DNA from 3 places in the Bacillus sp. BACIII genome. Region 2 is predicted to be linked to each of the others. Evidence: riboswitches for the same ligand, from Rfam matches in the RefSeq annotation. Region 2 holds a riboswitch; each other region holds the start of a gene.
The links. Region 2 has a riboswitch for S-adenosylmethionine ahead of ACXN9U_RS09085 (bifunctional homocysteine S-methyltransferase/methylenetetrahydrofolate reductase). Riboswitches for the same ligand answer to the same signal wherever they lie in the genome.
Positions count from the first base shown of each region.

Region 1: another riboswitch for S-adenosylmethionine. It lies ahead of metE (5-methyltetrahydropteroyltriglutamate--homocysteine S-methyltransferase); the one in region 2 lies ahead of ACXN9U_RS09085 (bifunctional homocysteine S-methyltransferase/methylenetetrahydrofolate reductase).
Region 3: another riboswitch for S-adenosylmethionine. It lies ahead of metN (methionine ABC transporter ATP-binding protein MetN); the one in region 2 lies ahead of ACXN9U_RS09085 (bifunctional homocysteine S-methyltransferase/methylenetetrahydrofolate reductase).

Region 1 is NZ_CM174437.1:1,709,378-1,715,794, forward strand. Features, by position in the region: gene ACXN9U_RS07975 (ABC transporter ATP-binding protein) at 1-767, shown strand, start outside; gene thiX (HMP/thiamine ABC transporter permease ThiX) at 742-1,503, shown strand; gene ACXN9U_RS07985 (STAS domain-containing protein) at 1,549-2,382, opposite strand; gene ACXN9U_RS07990 (S8 family peptidase) at 2,602-3,561, shown strand; SAM riboswitch class I at 3,702-3,856, shown strand; gene metE (5-methyltetrahydropteroyltriglutamate--homocysteine S-methyltransferase) at 3,940-6,228, shown strand; partial or broken gene yeiL (transcriptional regulator YeiL) at 6,276-6,417, opposite strand, start outside.
Region 2 is NZ_CM174437.1:1,901,213-1,907,629, reverse strand. Features, by position in the region: gene pdxR (MocR-like pyridoxine biosynthesis transcription factor PdxR) at 1-158, shown strand, start outside; gene ACXN9U_RS09095 (pentapeptide repeat-containing protein) at 166-792, opposite strand; partial or broken gene ACXN9U_RS09090 (GNAT family N-acetyltransferase) at 976-1,142, opposite strand; partial or broken gene ACXN9U_RS09085 (bifunctional homocysteine S-methyltransferase/methylenetetrahydrofolate reductase) at 1,219-3,061, opposite strand; SAM riboswitch class I at 3,151-3,272, opposite strand; gene ACXN9U_RS09080 (YajQ family cyclic di-GMP-binding protein) at 3,373-3,864, opposite strand; gene ACXN9U_RS09075 (CvfB family protein) at 3,964-4,860, shown strand; gene ACXN9U_RS09070 (DUF3941 domain-containing protein) at 5,031-5,153, opposite strand; gene ACXN9U_RS09065 (DegV family protein) at 5,203-6,054, opposite strand; gene ACXN9U_RS09060 (YitT family protein) at 6,180-6,417, shown strand, end outside.
Region 3 is NZ_CM174437.1:3,077,058-3,083,474, forward strand. Features, by position in the region: gene ACXN9U_RS15070 (carboxymuconolactone decarboxylase family protein) at 111-488, opposite strand; gene metQ (methionine ABC transporter substrate-binding lipoprotein MetQ) at 581-1,396, opposite strand; gene ACXN9U_RS15080 (methionine ABC transporter permease) at 1,410-2,078, opposite strand; gene metN (methionine ABC transporter ATP-binding protein MetN) at 2,071-3,096, opposite strand; SAM riboswitch class I at 3,202-3,308, opposite strand; gene ACXN9U_RS15090 (SCP2 sterol-binding domain-containing protein) at 3,420-3,770, opposite strand; gene ACXN9U_RS15095 (thioredoxin family protein) at 3,867-4,187, opposite strand; gene ACXN9U_RS15100 (toprim domain-containing protein) at 4,196-4,558, opposite strand; gene ACXN9U_RS15105 (YusG family protein) at 4,626-4,862, opposite strand; gene gcvH (glycine cleavage system protein GcvH) at 4,917-5,300, opposite strand; gene ACXN9U_RS15115 (arsenate reductase family protein) at 5,360-5,716, opposite strand; gene ACXN9U_RS15120 (acyl-CoA dehydrogenase FadE) at 5,830-6,417, opposite strand, start outside.

The sequences.
Region 1 (6,417 bases), 190 kb from region 2:
ACGCGCTGAGTGTTCACGGGCTGTCATTCATAAGAGGAACAGACACCATTTTTCAGGACGTGAGCTTTTCCGTAAAAAAAGGGTCAATCACCGCGATTGCCGGCCCTAACGGAACCGGAAAATCCACGCTCCTGTCCGCCGCGGCCAAACTCATCCGCCCTGTGAGCGGCGACATCAAAATAGACGGCAGACCAGTAGATTCCTATTCGGAAAAAGAGCTTCGGCGGCTGATAGGGTATGTTTTCCAAAATCCTGAACACCAGTTTGTCACAGATTCCGTCATTCAAGAGCTGCTGTTCGGCTTTGAAGACGGTAAAGCCGCAAAGGAGAAAGCTCTTCAGCTCTTAACCCGGTTCGGCCTGAGACGCTATGCCTCACAGCATCCGTTCTCTTTAAGCCAAGGACAAAAACGCAGGCTCAGCGTCGCGACGATGCTTATGCATCAGGTGAAAGTTTTGCTGCTTGATGAACCGACTTTCGGGCAGGACGCAAAAACGGCGCGTGAGTGCATGCTGATGCTTCAGGAGATCCAAAAGGAAGGAACGGCTGTTTTAATGGTGACACATGATATGGAGCTCGTCTCAGATTATGCCGATACGATCCTTGTGCTCTGCGGCACGAAGCTTGTGTACCGCGGAACGCCCGACTCATTGTTTTCTGATCATATCGGAATCGCGGAGCGGGCGCATTTAGCTTTGCCCCTGCGGTATGAATGGATGAAACACGACAGGAGGCGGAGAAATGAACCTGCGGCTGGAGGCTGTTAACCCGTCAATTAAGGCGGCGGCTGTTTTGTTATGCGTTGTTATGCTGTCGTTTATTTATAACCCGTACACGCCTGCTTTGTTTTATATTATCATTGCCGGAGGCGTCCTCTTGGCGGGACATGTGCCGCTGAAAAAATGGCTGCTGTTTACGGTTCCGTTTGTCATTCTTGCCTTCGGATCTTTATGGACAGCCGCCGTATTCGGAAACGTCCCGACAACCGAAAGCAATCTGCTGTTTAAGCTCGGACCGATTGCCGTCAACAGTGATAATGCGGCGCTCGGGATTTCTATCGCGTTTCGTATTTTATGTTTTTCCGCTTTGTCGATGATGTTTCTTTTCACAACCGATCCGATTCTGTTTATGCTCAGTCTGATTCAGCAATGTAAGCTCCCGCCGAAGCTTGCTTACGGCGTGATCGCCGGGTTCCGGTTTCTTCCTCTTCTGAAAGATGAAATCCTGATTATCAGACAGGCGCACAGAATCAGAGGCGCGGCGTCTGATTCCGGGCTGAAAGGAAAGCTCTTTGCCTTCAGGCGCTTTACCATCCCGCTTTTGGCAGGCGCCATCAGAAAGGCGGAACGCACAGCGATCGCAATGGAATCTAAAGGTTTTACAGGGAGCCGAAACCGCACGTTTTACAGAACGGTTACTGTGCGCCGCGCCGACTGGTTCTTTTTCATGCTCGTGCTCCTTTTATTCGGCGCAAGCTGTCTCATTTCACTGTTGTTTTTATAAAAACAGGCCGCCGGAGTGATTCGGCAGCCTGTCTTTATATGTATGTTACTGATGATAATTGAGAGCCTGGGCGAGGTTGGATTTAATCGTAATATCCGAGAAATTAATGCCGAGCTGTACGGCGGTTTGGGCAATTTCCGGCCTGATCCCGGATAAAGTGGACGAAACGCCGATCAGGTTCAGCGCCTCAATTAATTTAAAAATCTGGTGCGCCACCATTGTATCGACAACCACTACGCCCGACAAGTCGATTAACAGATGCTCAATCAGCCGGTTTGCACATGTACTCAGCGTATTTTCAAGAATGTATTTGGCGCGTTCCGTGTCAATATTGCCGACAAGCGGCAGAAGCCCCGTCCGATTGCTCAGCGTAATAACCGGCGAGCTTAATTCTAAAATCATTTCTCTTTGTGCATTCAGCTGCATTTTCGAATTATATTCGGCGTGATCGACAAATGTGTAAATCGTAAAATCAAATACTTGAACGATTAAATTCTCCCATCTCTTCCTTTCTCCCTCGGCAAACGAAGATTCATGTTTATCGGCAAACGCATCATAATAACTGATGTACAATCTCCGGTTTCTCATGAATTCACGGACCACATACTGGACCGGGGTATCCAGATGCTTCTGGTCTTTCGCAAGCTCAATCACCCATCGCTCGAACTCTTCTAAAAATTCTTTTTCCGGCATGATATACATTTTATTAATATGCCGGTAAAATTCTTTATCTTGCTCCATCAGCTCTTCTATGATGACGGGATTTGTCAAAGAGTAAATCGAATTCGGATCCGAATCTTCCATCGTTTCAATCCATTCTTTCGCAATTTGATCCACCCGTTCGGAAAAATAGTCGTACAATGCTTCATTTATCTTCATACCTCTTCTCCTTTCCCATTTCCAATTATAGCGTCAGCTGATGCCGAATCAAAATAAAAGCCGTTGAACCATCCAATTATTTGAAATTATTTAGTGCAATAGATTGCGCCTTTTTTATGAAAATGCTTCAAATGACTCTTTCTGAACGGCATAATCTGCCATAAAATAGTAGCAACACCCTTGAATCCACTCGCAAGCATAAAAAAGGAGGGCTTTTTTATGAATGGTGAAATGCGGTTGATTCCTTATGTCACGGATGAGCAGATCATGGATGTGAACGAGCTTCCTGAGGGTATTAAAGTGATTAAGGCGCCAGAATTGTGGGCAAAAGGGTTTAAAGGAAAGGATATTAAAATCGCGGTGCTTGATACAGGCTGCGACATTAATCATCCTGATTTGAAAGACCGGGTTATCGGCGGAAAAAACTTCACCGATGATGACGAAGGCAAAGAAGACGCGATTTCCGATTACAACGGCCACGGGACACATGTTTCCGGAACGATTGCCGCCAATGATTCAAACGGCGGAATTTCAGGTGTTGCGCCGGAAGCGAGCCTTTTAATCGTTAAAGTTCTCGGCGGTCAAAACGGCAGCGGCAAATACGAATGGATCATTAACGGCATCAACTACGCCGTTGAACAAAAGGCGGACATTATTTCCATGTCACTCGGCGGCCCGAACGATGTGCCTGAACTGAAAGAAGCCGTCACAAATGCGGTAAAAAGCGGTGTACTGGTCGTTTGCGCAGCAGGAAATGAAGGTGACGGAGACGAGCGGACAGAAGAACTGTCGTATCCGGCCGCTTACAATGAAGTGATCGCCGTCGGATCAGTCTCAATCGCCCGTAAATCGTCAGAATTTTCAAACGCAAATAAAGAAATCGACCTCGTGGCGCCCGGAGAAAACATTCTCTCCACCCTTCCCAACCATAAATACGGGAAGCTGACGGGCACTTCAATGGCCGCCCCGCATGTGAGCGGAGCGCTGGCCTTAATAAAAGGGCTTGAACAGGACTCGTTTCAGCGGACGCTTTCTGAAGCCGAAATTTATGCCCAGCTTGTGCGGCGTACTCTTCCTTTGGGCATCGCCAAAACATTGGCCGGGAACGGGTTTCTGTATTTAGACGCACCTGATGTGCTCATGGAAAGAGCCGAACAGGCACAGCTGCTGTCTTTCTGATATTTTTCTCATATAATGATTGATCCGCTTGTCAACATCACCAATTTTTAAAATGTGAGATTTTCTATTGACAGTGATCTGAATAAGCTGATAAGATAACCAACAAATGATGTAACTTTTCAAAAAAATTGAAATATTTTCTCTTATCGAGAGTTGGGCGAGGGATTGGCCTTTTGACCCCAACAGCAACCGACCGTAATTCCATTGTGAAATGGGGCGCGTGATTTTTGCGCCGAGACGATTGTCTCCTAAGGCACGGTGCTAATTCCATCAGACGTGATCTGAGAGATAAGAGAGGCTTACATTTTGATGTTAAAGCCTCTTTCTCTCATGAGAAAGAGGCTTTTTTGTTACATCTCACTTAAAGGAGGAGACTTAATGACTACAATCAAAACTTCAAATCTCGGTTTTCCGAGAATCGGCTTGAACAGAGAATGGAAAAAAGCGCTTGAGGCTTATTGGAAAGGAAACACTGATAAAGAAACGTTTCTTAAAGAGCTTGACGGTTTATTCTTATCAGCTGTCAAAACACAGCTTGACCAAAATATCGATATCGTGCCGGTCTCTGATTTTACTCATTATGACCATGTGCTTGATACAGCCGTCAGCTTTAACTGGATTCCGGAAAGATTCCGCAGCATCACGGATCCTGTTGATACATATTTCGCGATTGCCCGCGGTGTTAAAGACGCCGTTTCCAGTGAAATGACAAAATGGTTCAACACCAACTACCATTACATCGTTCCTGAATATGACGAAAGCATTGAATTCCGTCTGACGAGAAACAAACAGCTTGACGACTACCGCCGGATCAAAGAAGAATTCGGAGCGGAAACGAAACCTGTCATTGTCGGTCCGTATACATTCGTCACACTTGCGAAAGGATACGAAGAATCAGAGGCGAAAGCGATTCAAAAGCGCCTTGTTCCTCTTTATGTACAGCTGCTGAAAGAGCTTGAAGCAGAAGGCGTCAAATGGGTTCAGCTTGATGAGCCTGCCCTTGTGACAGCCTCTGCTGAAGATGTCCGCGCCGCAAAAGAACTCTATGAATCTATTACAAAAGAGCTTTCAGGGCTGAATGTCCTCCTGCAGACATACTTCGATTCGGTTGATGCATATGAAGAACTCGTTTCGTATCCTGTACAGGGAATCGGGCTTGATTTCGTGCATGATAAAGGCAGAAACCTTGAGCAATTGAAAAAGCACGGCTTCCCGAAAGATAAAGTGCTGGCAGCCGGTGTGATCGACGGCCGAAACATTTGGAAAATCGATGTTGAAGAACGCCTTGATGCGGCTTTGGATATCCTCAGCCACGCTGATGTTGAGGAGTTATGGATTCAGCCTTCAAGCAGCCTTCTGCACGTGCCGGTGGCGAAACACCCTGACGAGCATCTTGAAAAGGATTTGCTGAACGGCCTGTCATACGCTAAAGAAAAACTGGCGGAACTCGGCGTCTTAAAAGAAGGGCTTCTGTCCGGCAAAGCGGCCGTCAGTGAGCAGATCGAAGAGTCAAAAGCGGCACTTAAAGCTTTGAAAGCATTCGCAACAGGAGCGAACTCAGCTCAAAAAGAAGAATTGAATCAGCTGACAGAAAAAGATTTCTCCCGCCCTGCAAGCTTTGAAGAACGATTGGCGCTGCAAAATGAATCACTCGGTCTTCCCCTTCTGCCGACGACGACGATCGGAAGCTTCCCTCAATCTGCAGAAGTGCGGAGCGCACGGCAAAAATGGCGGAAAAAAGATTGGACGGATGAACAGTATCAAGCGTTTATTAATGCGGAAACGAAGCGCTGGGTTGACATTCAGGAAGAAATCGGCTTAGACGTGCTCGTTCACGGAGAATTTGAACGGACGGACATGGTCGAATACTTCGGTGAAAAACTGGCCGGGTTCGCCTTTACGAAATATGCATGGGTGCAGTCTTACGGTTCACGCTGCGTACGTCCGCCTGTCATTTTCGGAGATGTCGAATTTATCGAACCGATGACGGTAAAAGATACGGTCTACGCCCAATCGCTGACAGAAAAGCACATGAAAGGCATGCTGACGGGACCTGTCACCATTTTAAACTGGTCATTCCCGCGCGTGGATATTTCAAGAAAAGAAATCGCCTTCCAGATCGGGCTTGCCCTCAGAAAAGAAGTAAAAGCGCTGGAAGATGCCGGTATTCAGATTATCCAAGTGGATGAACCCGCGCTCCGTGAAGGACTGCCGTTAAAAACGCAGGATTGGGATGAATATTTAACTTGGGCCGCAGAAGCTTTCCGATTAACGACGTCTTCTGTGAAAAATGAGACGCAGATTCATACGCATATGTGTTACAGCAACTTTGAAGATATTGTCGATACGATCAATGACCTTGACGCTGATGTCATCACAATCGAACACAGCCGAAGCCACGGAGGATTTTTAGAATATCTGAAAGATCATCCTTACGTGAAAGGCCTCGGACTCGGTGTATACGACATTCACAGCCCGCGCGTGCCGGCTACTGAAGAAATCTATCAAATTATCGATGATGCGCTTGAAGTGTGTCCGACAGACCGCTTCTGGGTAAACCCGGACTGCGGGCTGAAAACAAGACAGCAGGAAGAAACCGTTGCGGCATTAAAAAATATGGTCGACGCTGCGAAACAGGCGCGAAAAAAACAAGCTCAGCTTGTATAATGAAAACAGCCATCCCTAATGTGCGGATGGCTGTTTTTTTGAGCATGTTACTTATTCTTCAGCGCCTCTGCAAGTTCACTCAGTGAATCATGCTGCTTAATTTGATAGCCCCGCCCTTCTTTCTGCAAATACCCTTTTTGGCAGAATTGCGTCAGCACATGCAAGAGATGACGGTAAGATACACCTAAA
Region 2 (6,417 bases):
TCACCCGTGCCTTGGATGCCGGCGTGCTGATCAACCCGGGCGCTCTTTATCTTCCCGAAGACCGGAAAAGCCTGCGTCTTTCCTATTCGTACGCATCCTTACCGGACTTGGAAAAAGGCATTCAAACGATAGCGGACATCGCCCGCCGTTTCGTTTGATAAAAGGTCACGTTACAATGGCTCCGAGCGCTTCTGCGAATGTAACGGCATGCGCCGGAGAGATTCGGCATCCTTTCAGCTTATCAAGTGAGATGTGCAGGTGATCAAATGTGCACGTGCTGATATCCATGTTAAAAAGGGATGTGCCGATGAAGTTCGCGCCGTTCAGATCACATGCCTCAAGATCTGTGTGTTCAAGCGCGGCATCATTCCACTCGCTTTCTGTAAGAGCACACGTGTCGAACCGGACATGCTTCATATTGGAATAGCTGAAGGAGCTGTAATTTGCGAGGCAGTCTTCAAACCGTACATTGCGCATGGCAGCATCGGCCAGATTCAAACCGAGAAGTTTTGAATGCTGAAAGACTGTTCTATGGATGATGCTTCCGCTGAAATCTGCGTTTGAAACATCACATTTTTCAAACAAAACATCCGTACATTCCATATGTCTGAAAGAGACATCTGTAAAAACGGTATTTCTGAAAATGACTTTTTCGGCGCGCAGGCCGTGCAGTTTGCCGCTTATGATGCCGTTTTCAATGACCGCTTCTTTGATCTGATCGTCCTGAAGCGCTTCAGCGAAAGAAAGCACCGGCAGCTCTTTCGGGATTTTCGGTTTTTGGATCGTATTCATCTCATACTCCCTTTTCATAAAAAATAGCTGATCAGCAGTTGACAGATATCGTTTCATACCCGGTGTCCTTGCCGAATTGCATGTTGCTTTATGAACAAAGGGTAATAAAAAAGCGGGGAGGCGTCAATACGGCAGCTGATGCAAAAGCGCTCAGAGGATGCTTCTCTGGGGGCTTTTTCTGTTTCAGGAGAATTCTTTATACATGATCACATGGGGGGCCGGTGCCGGGTATTCAAAGGGGCCGCCGGTGCTTTTCCAGCCGAGCTTTTCATAATATCCCTTTACGTGACATCTAACGTGCTTCCCGCTTTTTGCGTCCGGTATTCCTCAAGCGCCGCCATGCCGCGCAGCACGTCGTGTCTGATTGCGTACGTGTCTTCTGCTGTGATAAAAAGCCGCCTGTCACATCAGGCGGCTTCTTGATTATTAATGCAAATATACATCGGCCCGCTTTTCATCCTTTTGCTTAATATAAGCAGCAAGCTCTGACGTCAAATCAGACCGGAGAAACGGGGTGATTAAATAAATTCCGTTGAACAGTTCGCACGCAGTGTCAAGAAGCGACTTGGCGATGGCAAGGCCCTCGGCTTTCTGCTTCCGCTTGTCTTCGCCGGCGAGCGCCATTTTTTCGCGGATGCTGTCAGAACAGCTTAATGCCCGGGATTTCATGATGAATGAACTCTGCATTGCGGCTGCTCGTTAACGGCATGATTCCGATATACACCGGTGTATTGAGATGTTTTGTTTCATGATGAATGTCAATGAGCTGCTGCTCTGAGTAGACAGGCTGAGACACGAAGTAGTCAGCGCCGCACTCGATTTTTTTCTCCAGCCGTTTTACGGCCTTATCCAAATGACGGACATTCGGGTTAAACGCCCCGGCTACGGAAAAGTTTGTTTTCTTGCCGAGCGGTTTCCCCGATAAAGAAATGCCCTCGTTGAATTGTTTAATCAGTCTGATCAAGTCAAAGGACGTTAAATCATAGACGGAGGTAGCCCCCGGAAAGTCGCCGATTTTTGAAGGATCGCCGGTGATGGCTAAAATGTCGGTAAGCCCGAGCGTATCCAGCCCCATTAAATGTGACTGAAGGCCGATGATGTTGCGGTCTCTGCATGTAATATGGACGAGAGAACGGATATCAAGGCGTTCTTTCAGCAATGAACCGCAGGCGGCATTGCTGATTCTCGGTGTCGCCAATGAATTGTCGGCGAGCGTCAGTGCTTCTATGCCGGTTTCCTTTAATTCTGCCGCCGCTTGCAGAAATTTGTCAAAATTCAATTTTTTCGGCGGGTCAAGCTCTACGATAATTGACCGTTTTTGCGCGGCGATTTCGTTTAAACCCGGCTCGGTCCGTTCATCCCGGACTGAGATGACTTCTTCTTCCCGCCTGATTTTCACTTCTTTATCAGTGACGGGTGAAAGTCCGCGGACCGCTTCAGCCATGGCTCTGATATGGTTGGGCGTCGTGCCGCAGCAGCCGCCGATAATGCGAGCGCCCTGAGTGCGGAATTGTACGGCGCTTTCCCGGAAATAGGCATCATCCGTATCATAAACAAGCCGGCCTTCTTCTAAGGACGGAAGACTGCTGTTCGGATAGACCGATAAATAAGCGTCACGGAAAATCGGCACTTCTGTCAGCGCTTCAATCATGTGGTACGGGCCGAGCCGGCAATTGATTCCCGTTATATCAGCGCCGAGATCGGCAATTGAACTGAGAGCTTCCCGAAGCGGCGTTCCGTCCTGAAGCACGCCCTGCTCGTGCATGGATACGTTCAGCATGATCGGAAGTTCAGTTTCTTTTCTGGCGATCTTCAGCACTTCGCGCGCCTCTTCTAAATCATAGTATGTTTCCAAAAGCAGGCCGTCCGGCTCTTCGTGCAGCAATAAATAAAGCTGCTCCCGAAAGCTGCGTTTAATCTCTTCAAGGCTGTAGGCGTTTTTGTTAAAGGTGCGGATGCCGCCCATCGTTCCCAATACATAAGCGCTGTCTGAGGAAGCGCGCGCGATTTTGACCGCTTCCTGATTGATTTTTTTCGTTTCATCCTCAAGGCCGTATCTGGAGAGCTTAATAAAATTCGCGCCGTACGTGTTCGTCTGGATGATGTCTGCACCTGCTTCCACGTATGCCTTATGTATCCGCTTGATCTCATCGGGCTTAGATACATTCAGCTCCTCAAAACATCTGTCAATGCCGTAGGAGTAGAGGAGAGTGCCCATCGCGCCGTCTCCGATTAAAATCCGTTCTTCTAAGTCTTGTAATAGTCCCATTGTTTGCCTCCTTCATCACATTCAGCAAGGAAAAAAGAGAAATAAAAAAAGTCTTCTTAAGAAGAAGACTTTGTAATCATTTGTCTCTCTTCTTATCTTCCAAGCTGTTTTTAGCTTGCTGGATTTAGCACCTTGGTCATGGTTTGGGTAAACCACTACACCGGTTGCTGAAGCGTCGTCGGGCCAGTCCCTCGGCTTCTCTTGATAAGAACGTTCATGTAATTGTCATGGGTTTCCAAAACTTAACTGTGAAAATCCCTTTCTCCAAATTTACCGAAAATAGAGACAATAATCAATAGGAATCACATAATTTATCTGAAATTAATAAATTGAACGTCAATCGGCAGGTCTGCTCCGCGGACAGCTGCAATAATCTGCTGCAGATCATCTTTATTTTTTCCGGTGACGCGCACTTGGTCATCCTGAATCTGCGACTTAACCTTCAAGCCGGAGTTTTTAATCACCGCGTTGATTTTTTTGGCGTTGTCTTTATCAATCCCCTGTACAAGCTTCGCGCGCTGGCGCACCGTGCCTCCCGATGCATTTTCGATTTTGCCGTATTCAATGTTTTTCGTCGGCACGTCCCGTTTAATCAGCTTGCCGCTCAGCACATCCTTGAGCTGATTCAATTTAAACTCATCATCAGAAATCAGAACAAGTTCTTCCTTTTCTAAAGTCACATCGCTTTTAGATCCTTTAAAGTCATAGCGCGTGCTGATTTCTTTCAGCGTCATCTGAATCGCATTCTGCACTTCAGGAAATTCAACTTTGGATACAATATCAAAAGAACTTTCTTTTGCCATGAGAAAACCTCCTATAACATTTCACTTATGTGTTGATTATAGTAGAATAAAGAGAAATGTCCAACAGCACAAAGCATGAATTTGTGCGAATTGGAAAAAATGAGAAAAACATCAGCCTCTGACGGGCGAAGCAGGAAGGACGATAACATGAAACCAGGGCAGCAGCTCACGCTTAGTATAGATCACCAGACCGATTTCGGTTATTTTTTAACGGACGGCGAGGATACGGTTCTTTTACATAACAGTGAAATCACGGAAGATATCGAAGACAGAGATGAAGTGGACGTATTTATTTACGTCGACCATCAGGAAAGACTCGCGGCGACGATGAAAAAGCCGCTTATCAGCTTTTATGATTACGGATGGGTGGAAGTGACGGACGCTGTGGAAGATATGGGCGTATTCGTCGACGTCGGTCTGTCAAAAGACGCGCTTGTCGCAACGGAGCACCTGCCTCCGTACAAATCCGTCTGGCCGCAGAAAGGCGACAGACTGTATTGCATGCTGAAGGTGACAAGCCGCGGACGCATGTTTGCCAAGCCGGCGCCGGAGGATATCATCAGCGAATTATTTACGGATGCAGAGGAAGACGTCATGAATAAAGACTTGACAGGCACGGTGTACAGACTGATCGCATCTGGCTCTTTTCTGATTACAGATGAAGGCATCCGCGCGTTTATTCACCCTTCAGAAAGAAAGGAAGAGCCGAGACTCGGCAGCCGCGTGACAGGGCGTGTCATCGAGGTGAAGGAAGACGGGTCCGTCAACATGTCGCTGCTGCCGAGAAAGCAGGACGCGCTTTCGGTTGACGCAGAAGAGATTCTGACCTATCTGAGATCAAGAAACGGCGCAATGCCTTACGGAGACAAAAGCCATCCTGACGATATCCGCGAACGGTTTCATTTAAGCAAAGCCGCCTTTAAGCGGGCGCTCGGGCACCTGATGAAAAACGGCAAAGTGTATCAGGAAAACGGCTGGACATACGAAAAACAATAAATATTCTGCAAAAACATCGGTGAACAAAAACCGATGTTTTTTATTTCCTCAAAATCCGCTATATCCTGCATTTATTTATCAGATCCGCCGGTTTACTATGTAACTGGCGAACTTATGGCCGTACAGAAAAAACAGCCCTCTTTTTCTAAGGTAAGAGGGCTGTTTTGCATTTACAGATGGTCCGGTTTTTTTGAATTCTGGTTTTTTCCCGCCTGCCGGTTTTTTTCGGCAAGCCGGTTCTTTTTTTGATTTAAGGCGTTATGATCCAGCGGTTTTTTGTCATCATCTTTCATATGGCAAAGCCTCCCTTCTTTACGATAGGATGCCCGCCGGCATTGGAAATTATGGCTTCAGGAAAAAAATCGCGAGCGTTCCCGGACCGGAATGGGCGCCGATGGCGGAACCGATTGAATGAAGAATGATCTCTTTCGGACCGAACGCATCTTCAATCATCTCTTTCATGCGAAGCGCCGTCTCTTCATTGTCGGCATAGCTGATTCCGACTGTTTGATCCGGCCAATCGCCGCCTTCTTCCTTCATCATTTCTAAAATCCGTTTAAACAGTTTCTTCTGTCCGCGCAATTTTTCGAGCGGCACGAGTCTGCCGTCAGCCACATGCAGGATCGGTTTGATGTTCAAAAGCCCGCCGACAAAAGCGGACGTTTTTGAAATCCTGCCGCCCCGCGCGAGATAGGCGACATCATCGACCGTAAATATATGTTTCATCCGTGCGCAAAAGCTCTTTACAGACGTTTCGATTTCTTGTATTGTATTCCCGTTAACACAGAGTGTTTGCGCATGCATCACCGCGAGGCCGCAGCCCAATGAAGCGCATTTGGAATCTACAATCCGTAAATCAAATTCGGGAAATTCCTCTTTGATTTCATTGGCGACCATCACGGCCGTCTGATAAGTGCCGGAAAGACCTGAAGAAAAGGCAATGTAAATCGCCGGCTCTCCCAGTTCCGCGTATTGTAAAAATACTTTTTTTATCGTATCCGGTGATGCCTGGGATGTTTTCGGGACTTTCCCATCCCGCATCGCTTGAAATATATGATCCGCCTGAATGGTGACCGCGTCCTCATATTCGTTTCCATCGAGTGTTACGTGCAGCGGAATGAACCCGATCCGGTTTTCTTCAATGTAAGATTGCGGCAGATCAGAGGCGCTGTCAGCAATAAGGTGAACTGTCATCATAATTCCCTTCTTTCCATTTGGTGAGAGTGATGCCAACTATATCATATAAATGTGGCAAAATAGTGTTCAAAACTTTGTTTTAAGGGAAAAGCTAATAATGAAAATGAGCGGAGGAGCAAGCCATGGTACTTGAACAAGTAAAAAAATTAGCAATCGTCGTCATCGGCGCGTTTCTATATGCGGCGGGGCTGAATTTATTTCTGATACCGGCGAATGTATATGCCAGCGGTTTTACCGGTGTCGCCCAGCTGCTGTCAAGCGTCGTTGATCAATACGCCCCTTTTTATATTTCGACAGGAGTTCTCATGTTCCTCTTAAACATTCCCATCGGTGTGTTAGGGTGGCTGAAAGTCGGCAGAT
Region 3 (6,417 bases), 1.2 Mb from region 2:
ACAATGATCCTCTGCTCCGGCCAAAGCGAGTGTGCCCCTGAATCCTTTCGAATGTGCCGGTAACCGGCGCTGGCTTTATCTGAAAAACGGTATTCATACGATTGCTCTTTCTAATGCGTTGTATGTCCGAATTCCTGAATGCACTGCTGCACGAGGGTTACTCCCTGACTGAGAGCCGCGCCTCCCCCGAATGCCGCCGCGACGCTGATGACCTCAAGGATGTTTTCCTCTGTCGCACCCTGATCAAGACAGCCTTTCGTGTGATAAATCATGCAAAATTCATCTTGAGCGCTGATGCTGATGCCCAGAGCGATTAATTGTTTCTCTTTTTCAGTTAATGAATCCGCTGAAAAACACTGTTCAGTAAATTCATTAAACTTCCGCCCCATCATCGGCATTTTTTGCTCGAATATGCCTAAACCTTCTTTATATTGTTTCAATGCGTCATGCACGCTTTTTCCGTTATCCTGGTATTGAGCCACTGCCATTCCCTCCAATCGTTAACCTTCCTTTTTATTATGGACAGTTCTCCGATTAATACCCGAAAAAAACCCCGGATGGTCCATCCGGGGTTTTTGCTTTATTCAGATACTGGAAGCACGGCTCCGTCGTATTTTTTCTCAATAAAGTCTTTGATTTTCTTAGAGTGAAGCACTTCCATAAGCGCTTTGATTTTCGCTGATTTTTCGTCACCTTTGCGTACGGCGATGATGTTTGCGTACGGGTTGTTTTTCGTTGATTCCACTTGAATCGCATCTTTTAACGGATTCAGTTTGTTTTGAATCGCATAGTTGACGTTAATGAAGACTGCATCGCCTTCTTCTTCATTATATGCTTTCGCCGTTAATTCAGGGGCGATTTTTTTGAATGTCAGGTCTTTCGGGTTTTTCGTAATGTTTTTCGTAGTGGCGTCGATCGTTTTTACCTTCGGATCAAGAGTAATCAGTCCGGCTTTTTCAAGCATCGCCAGCATACGGCCTTGTTCAGCGACGTTGTTTGTCATGATGATGGTCGCGCCTTTAGGCAGGTCTTTCAGTGATTTGTATTTTTTCGTGTAAATACCGAACGGCTCAAGGTGAACGGCTCCGGCATTCACGAGTTTGTAATCTTTATTTTCTTTCATTTCCTGTTCAAGGTAAGGAACGTGCTGGAAGTAGTTCGCATCCACTTCATTATCAGCTAACGCTTTGTTGTACATTTTGTAATCGTTCAGCACTTTTACTTTTAATGTGTAGCCTTTTTCCTTCAAGAGCGGTTCCGCTTCTTTTAAGATTTCAGCATGCGGTGTTTTTGTCGCGGCGACGACGATTTCCTTTTTATTTGAGCCGTTTGATCCGCAGGCGGCCAAAACTCCCGCGAACACAAGCAGCAGCGCACTTAATACAATCTTTTTCAATGTAAATCCTCCCTTATCTTTTGTCTATTATATTTGTAATCACATCACCGATAATCTGAATGATAAAGACGATGATGAGTATAAATACTGTCGCTACAAACGTTACATCCGTATTGTTGGACTGGTACCCCTCTACATATGCAAGGTTTCCGAGTCCGCCTGAACCGATGGCGCCGGCAATGGCGGTAGATCCGATCAGGGCGATGGCTGTAACGGTGATGCCCGAAATTAACGCAGGCATTGATTCAGGAATCAGCACTTTGAAGATAATCGTCGATGTCTTTGCTCCCATTGATCTGGCAGCTTCGATGACTCCTTTATCGACTTCCCGCAGCGCGATTTCAACAAGCCGGGCGTAAAACGGCGCGGAGCCGATAATCAGCGCGGGCAATGCGGCGTTCGGCCCTAAAATCGATCCGACCAAAATCTTAGTAAAGCCGAGAAGCAGAATAATTAAAATAAGAAACGGAATAGACCTGAAAATATTAACGACCGCCGCAATCACGGTGTTAATGATTTTATTTTCCCATAAGCTTCCCTTGCCCGTTAAAAAGAGCAGAAGACCGAGAATCGCTCCGATGATAAATGAAAAAACTAATGCGATGACCGTCATATAAAGGGTCTCGTATGTGGCCGTCCACAGCTCGGTTAAATCAACGTTCGGGAACCATTTTTCAAACATTTGTGATCACCTCTGCTTCTACCTGTTTGTCTTTGATGAACCTGATCACGTTTTCTACTTCTTTTTCCTGACCGTCAATATGGATGAATAAAGAACCGTAGGCTCCGTCCTTCGTCTGTGAGATTTTCCCCTGCAGAATATTGACGTCCACATCAAAGTTTCGGATCATCTCCGTAATGAGGGGCTGCTCGGCGGCCTGCCCGACAAATGAAAGCTGAATCGTTTTTCCTGTCGCGGTTTCCTGCAGAAAATGCTGGATGGTTTCTTTCGTCTCCTCCGGTTCTGTCACCTGCTGAACGAAACGCTTGGTCATCGGTTCGCGCGGGTTTCTGAAGACTTGGAGCACTTCGCCTTCTTCAACGACTTTCCCGTTTTCCATGACGGCGACTCTGTTGCAGATTTTTCGGATGACGTGCATTTCATGGGTAATGAGCACGATCGTCAGACCGAGTCTGTCATTTATATCGGATAAAAGATCCAAAATTGAATCGGTCGTCTGCGGGTCGAGCGCTGATGTCGCTTCATCGCACAGAAGGACTTTCGGATTATTGGCGAGCGCCCGGGCGATGCCGACACGCTGCTTTTGACCGCCGCTCAGCTGTGACGGATAAGACTTTTCTTTCCCCTCTAATCCGACCAGTTTAATCAGTTCATCGGCGCGGCGGACCCGTTCGCTTTTTTTCACGCCGGCGATTTCCAGCGGAAACATAATATTCTCCCGGACGGTACGCGACCACAATAGGTTAAAATGCTGGAAAATCATGCTGATTTCCTGGCGCGCTTTTCTCAGCCCGCGGCTGCTTACTTTATTTAATTCCGTCCCCGCGACTTCCACGATGCCTGACGTCGGCTTTTCAAGGCCGTTCAAAAGACGGATTAAGGAACTTTTACCAGCTCCGCTATATCCTATAATTCCAAATATTTCGCCCTTTTTGATATCAAGAGTGACATCTTGGACAGCATTGACATCCCCATGCTTCGCTTTGTACATTTTTGAAACATTTTGAAGATGGATCAAAGCAATCACCTGCCTTACACTATTCTAAGAAATCTTCCGGTTTTCTACGCAAAAGAAAAGCCTTTCTGCAAAAATGAGCAGAAAGGCTTATTGAAAAAGGCCTTTCTCTCATCTTTCAAAGCAGACCGCTTCGAGTGAATTGGCACCATTTCAACAATGTTGATGGTTGCCGGGCTTCATAGGGCACTTCCCTCCACCTCTCTTGATAAGAGAAAACATATCGTATTTTCGTCCGGAAATTCTTACTGTAGAATAGCACGGCGAATGATAAAAAGTCAATAAAATAAATAATGGAAGCTATTGTCACATAGTAGATTGGCTGTTTACGGCCGTTTGCTGATCGTCTGAAAAAATCCGTTTGTCAGCCAGAGGATGGCCTCCAGCTTCAGCAGGGCCCGGAATGATCCTTTCACTTTGAGTTTTCCGCTTTGGATGAGCTTCTGCAAAGAGACATCACCGTGCAGGAGATGGATGATTTCCGCCTGGTTTCCGTAAAAGGTCAAATTAGATTTTTCCTTTGAAACTGACGTTTTTCTCATTTCTCCCTGTCCGTTAATTGAGACCGTTAAGGCTTCTTTTTCTCCCTGGAATGTAATCAGCAGCGTTGAGGCGTTTAATAGCGGTTTCAAAAACAGATGCTGTCCGTCATTCTCCAAAACTTCTATTTTCTCCACTCGTATAACCTCCCGTTTTAATGGCCATACATACACTTTCTCTTTTTAACGGACAGAACCCTTTATAAACCGCACGACATTTTCCAGTAAAAATTGTCACATCGGGAACGTTTGCGATGTTTTTTGTTTAATCAGCTCATATAAATAGGAAACGGAGCGGAAGGCGTATCCTTTCTCAACAAGTTCTCCGCCTTTAAACAGCAAAAAGCACGGAACGCTTTCAATCTGATAGGCTTTGGCGAATGCGGGGGAATAATTCACGTTGTTTTTATAGAAGGCGGTGCCGGGCAGCATTTCTTCGACGACAGAAAGCATCTTGGACGCCAGCTGGCATGTGCCGCAAAACGGGGTGTACAAATACAGAAGATAGACGTCATCCTGAATCAATTCGAGTTCATTTTCTTGGAGTTCTTTCATTTTGATTATCACCTCAGGTCGTTCTTTTTCAAAAATACAGTGTCAGCATCAAAGCCGGCTCTGATCAGCACAGATGCGAGATGATGGCCCGGGCACGACTCGACTTGCCTGTATGTTCTGTCTATATAGATATGGCTCGCTTCGGGAAGCTCCCGTTTCAGCTGTTTTCTTAATTTTTCTCCGGATTCATCTGCGTCCGTTAATATAAAGACGTCTCTGTCAAACAGGCGGTCCGCCAAATCTTCCAGTTCGGTTTGGCCGATCGTCCCGTTTGTACAGACGATTTCCGCGGGTTCGATGAGCACTTCTCTGACTTTGATTTTATCCGATTTCCCTTCTACGATGATCACCTTTTCATCTTCGTTGTTCATAAGCATCACCTGCCGATTGTTTTAGCGTCAGATTAAAAAAGAAGGCAGTGAAATTCACCGCCAACTGTTAACACCAGCCGTTCTCATAATCGCAATCCACATATTTCGGATCACTGCCGTTTATGACATCGGCTGTTTTATAAAATTTTTGATTCTCAAATGAAAAGCCCTGTTTGAGCTCGTACTGGTTCATGCCTGTCATCTCGCCGATGGCTTCATTTTCATGAAACAAGGAAAACCGGCCGTTTTGAAAGCGGCCCGTGACGTTTTCCGTCACATCGACCTTTTGTTTATCAAACGCCATATTAGACACCTCCCGTTACAGATAGAATGTCCAAATGGCCCTTTTGCTATCCGATCAGTCTTCCTGTGTCATTTCGTCATATTGCTCGGAAGTCATGAGGTTTTCGATTTCTTCAGCATCAGCCGGTTCCACGACGATCATCCACGCTTTTTCATACGGAGATTCGTTTACGAATTCAGGGCTGTCATCAAGGTCTTCGTTCACTTCCGTCACCGTTCCGTTAATCGGTGCGTACAATTCGGATACGGTTTTGACGGATTCTACGCTGCCGAATGGCTCGTCCGCTTTAATTTCAGCGCCGACTTCCGGAAGCTCGACAAATACGATATCGCCAAGTTCGGCTTGTGCGAAATGTGTAATCCCGATACGAGCTTTTCCGTCCTCAACTTTGACCCATTCGTGCTCTTTGGAATAACGCATATCTTTCGGTGTGCTCATCTAAATCCCTCCAATTTTTTCTTATAATAAGAAGATACCATAATTCTTAGAACGCGGCATTACATCCAATATTTTTCGAATTGGTCTTCTTTGAAGCCGACAGTGACTTTTTCGCCGTCTGTCGTAATCGGGCGTTTCAGGAGCATACCGTCAGATGCCAGAAGGTCAAGCTGTTCATCCTCTGACATGTGATACAGTTTTTCCTTTAGGTTCAGCTCGCGGTATTTCATGCCGCTCGTGTTGAAAAACTTTCTCAGTTCAAGTCCGCTCTTTTCATAGAGGTCTTTAATTTCTTCTTTCGACGGAGTTTCCTCCACAATATGTATTTCGTTTATTTCCTTACCGCGGTCTTCCAGCCATTTTTTCGCATTACGGCACGTTCCGCATTTAGGGTACCAGTAAAAATTTAACGACATCTTCTTCACCCCTTGTAAATGATCGTCGTTATTTTAACACAATCACTTGTAAAAACCTATAACGTTGCTTCATGAAAAAGCGCTCCGGATGAAGGAGCGCTTACAGCATGTGATCAGACGATATATTTTTCTTCACGGAAGACAGCTGCAGCCGCTTCACGTTTTTTCCGAATCAGATTTTTCGGTGTCAGGCGCGTCAGTTTGCGCAGCACGGAAAGCATCATGCGGAGGGAATCTCCTTCCTCCATGGCGATCAGTGATTCTTTGGCATGCGCTTCAATATTCTGAAGGGCTTCCTGGGCAAAGATTTCCGTATATAACAGCTTTTGCGCGGCTTTTTCGGCACCGTCCGCCGCAATCGCTTTTTCCGTTCTGAGGACGGCAGATTCCAAAGCGTACACCGCGCTGACGATATCAGCGATGTTCACCATGATTTCCTGCTCGCCTTCGATCTCTTTTCCGTATTTCTGCGCCGCGAGTCCCGCTGTCAAGAGGGCGATTTTTTTCGCCTGTCTGACAATGTATTTTTCCTGCTCAAGAGGCTCTGAGCCCGGCTCTTCAGGCATCAGCATCATGAGCTCTTCCTGGAGCGCCTTCGCTTTTTCAAAGAGCGGAAGCTGCCCTTTTACGGCTTTTTTCAGGAACGTGCTCGTTACGATCAGGCGGTTGATTTCATTTGTGCCTTCAAAAATTCTGTTGAT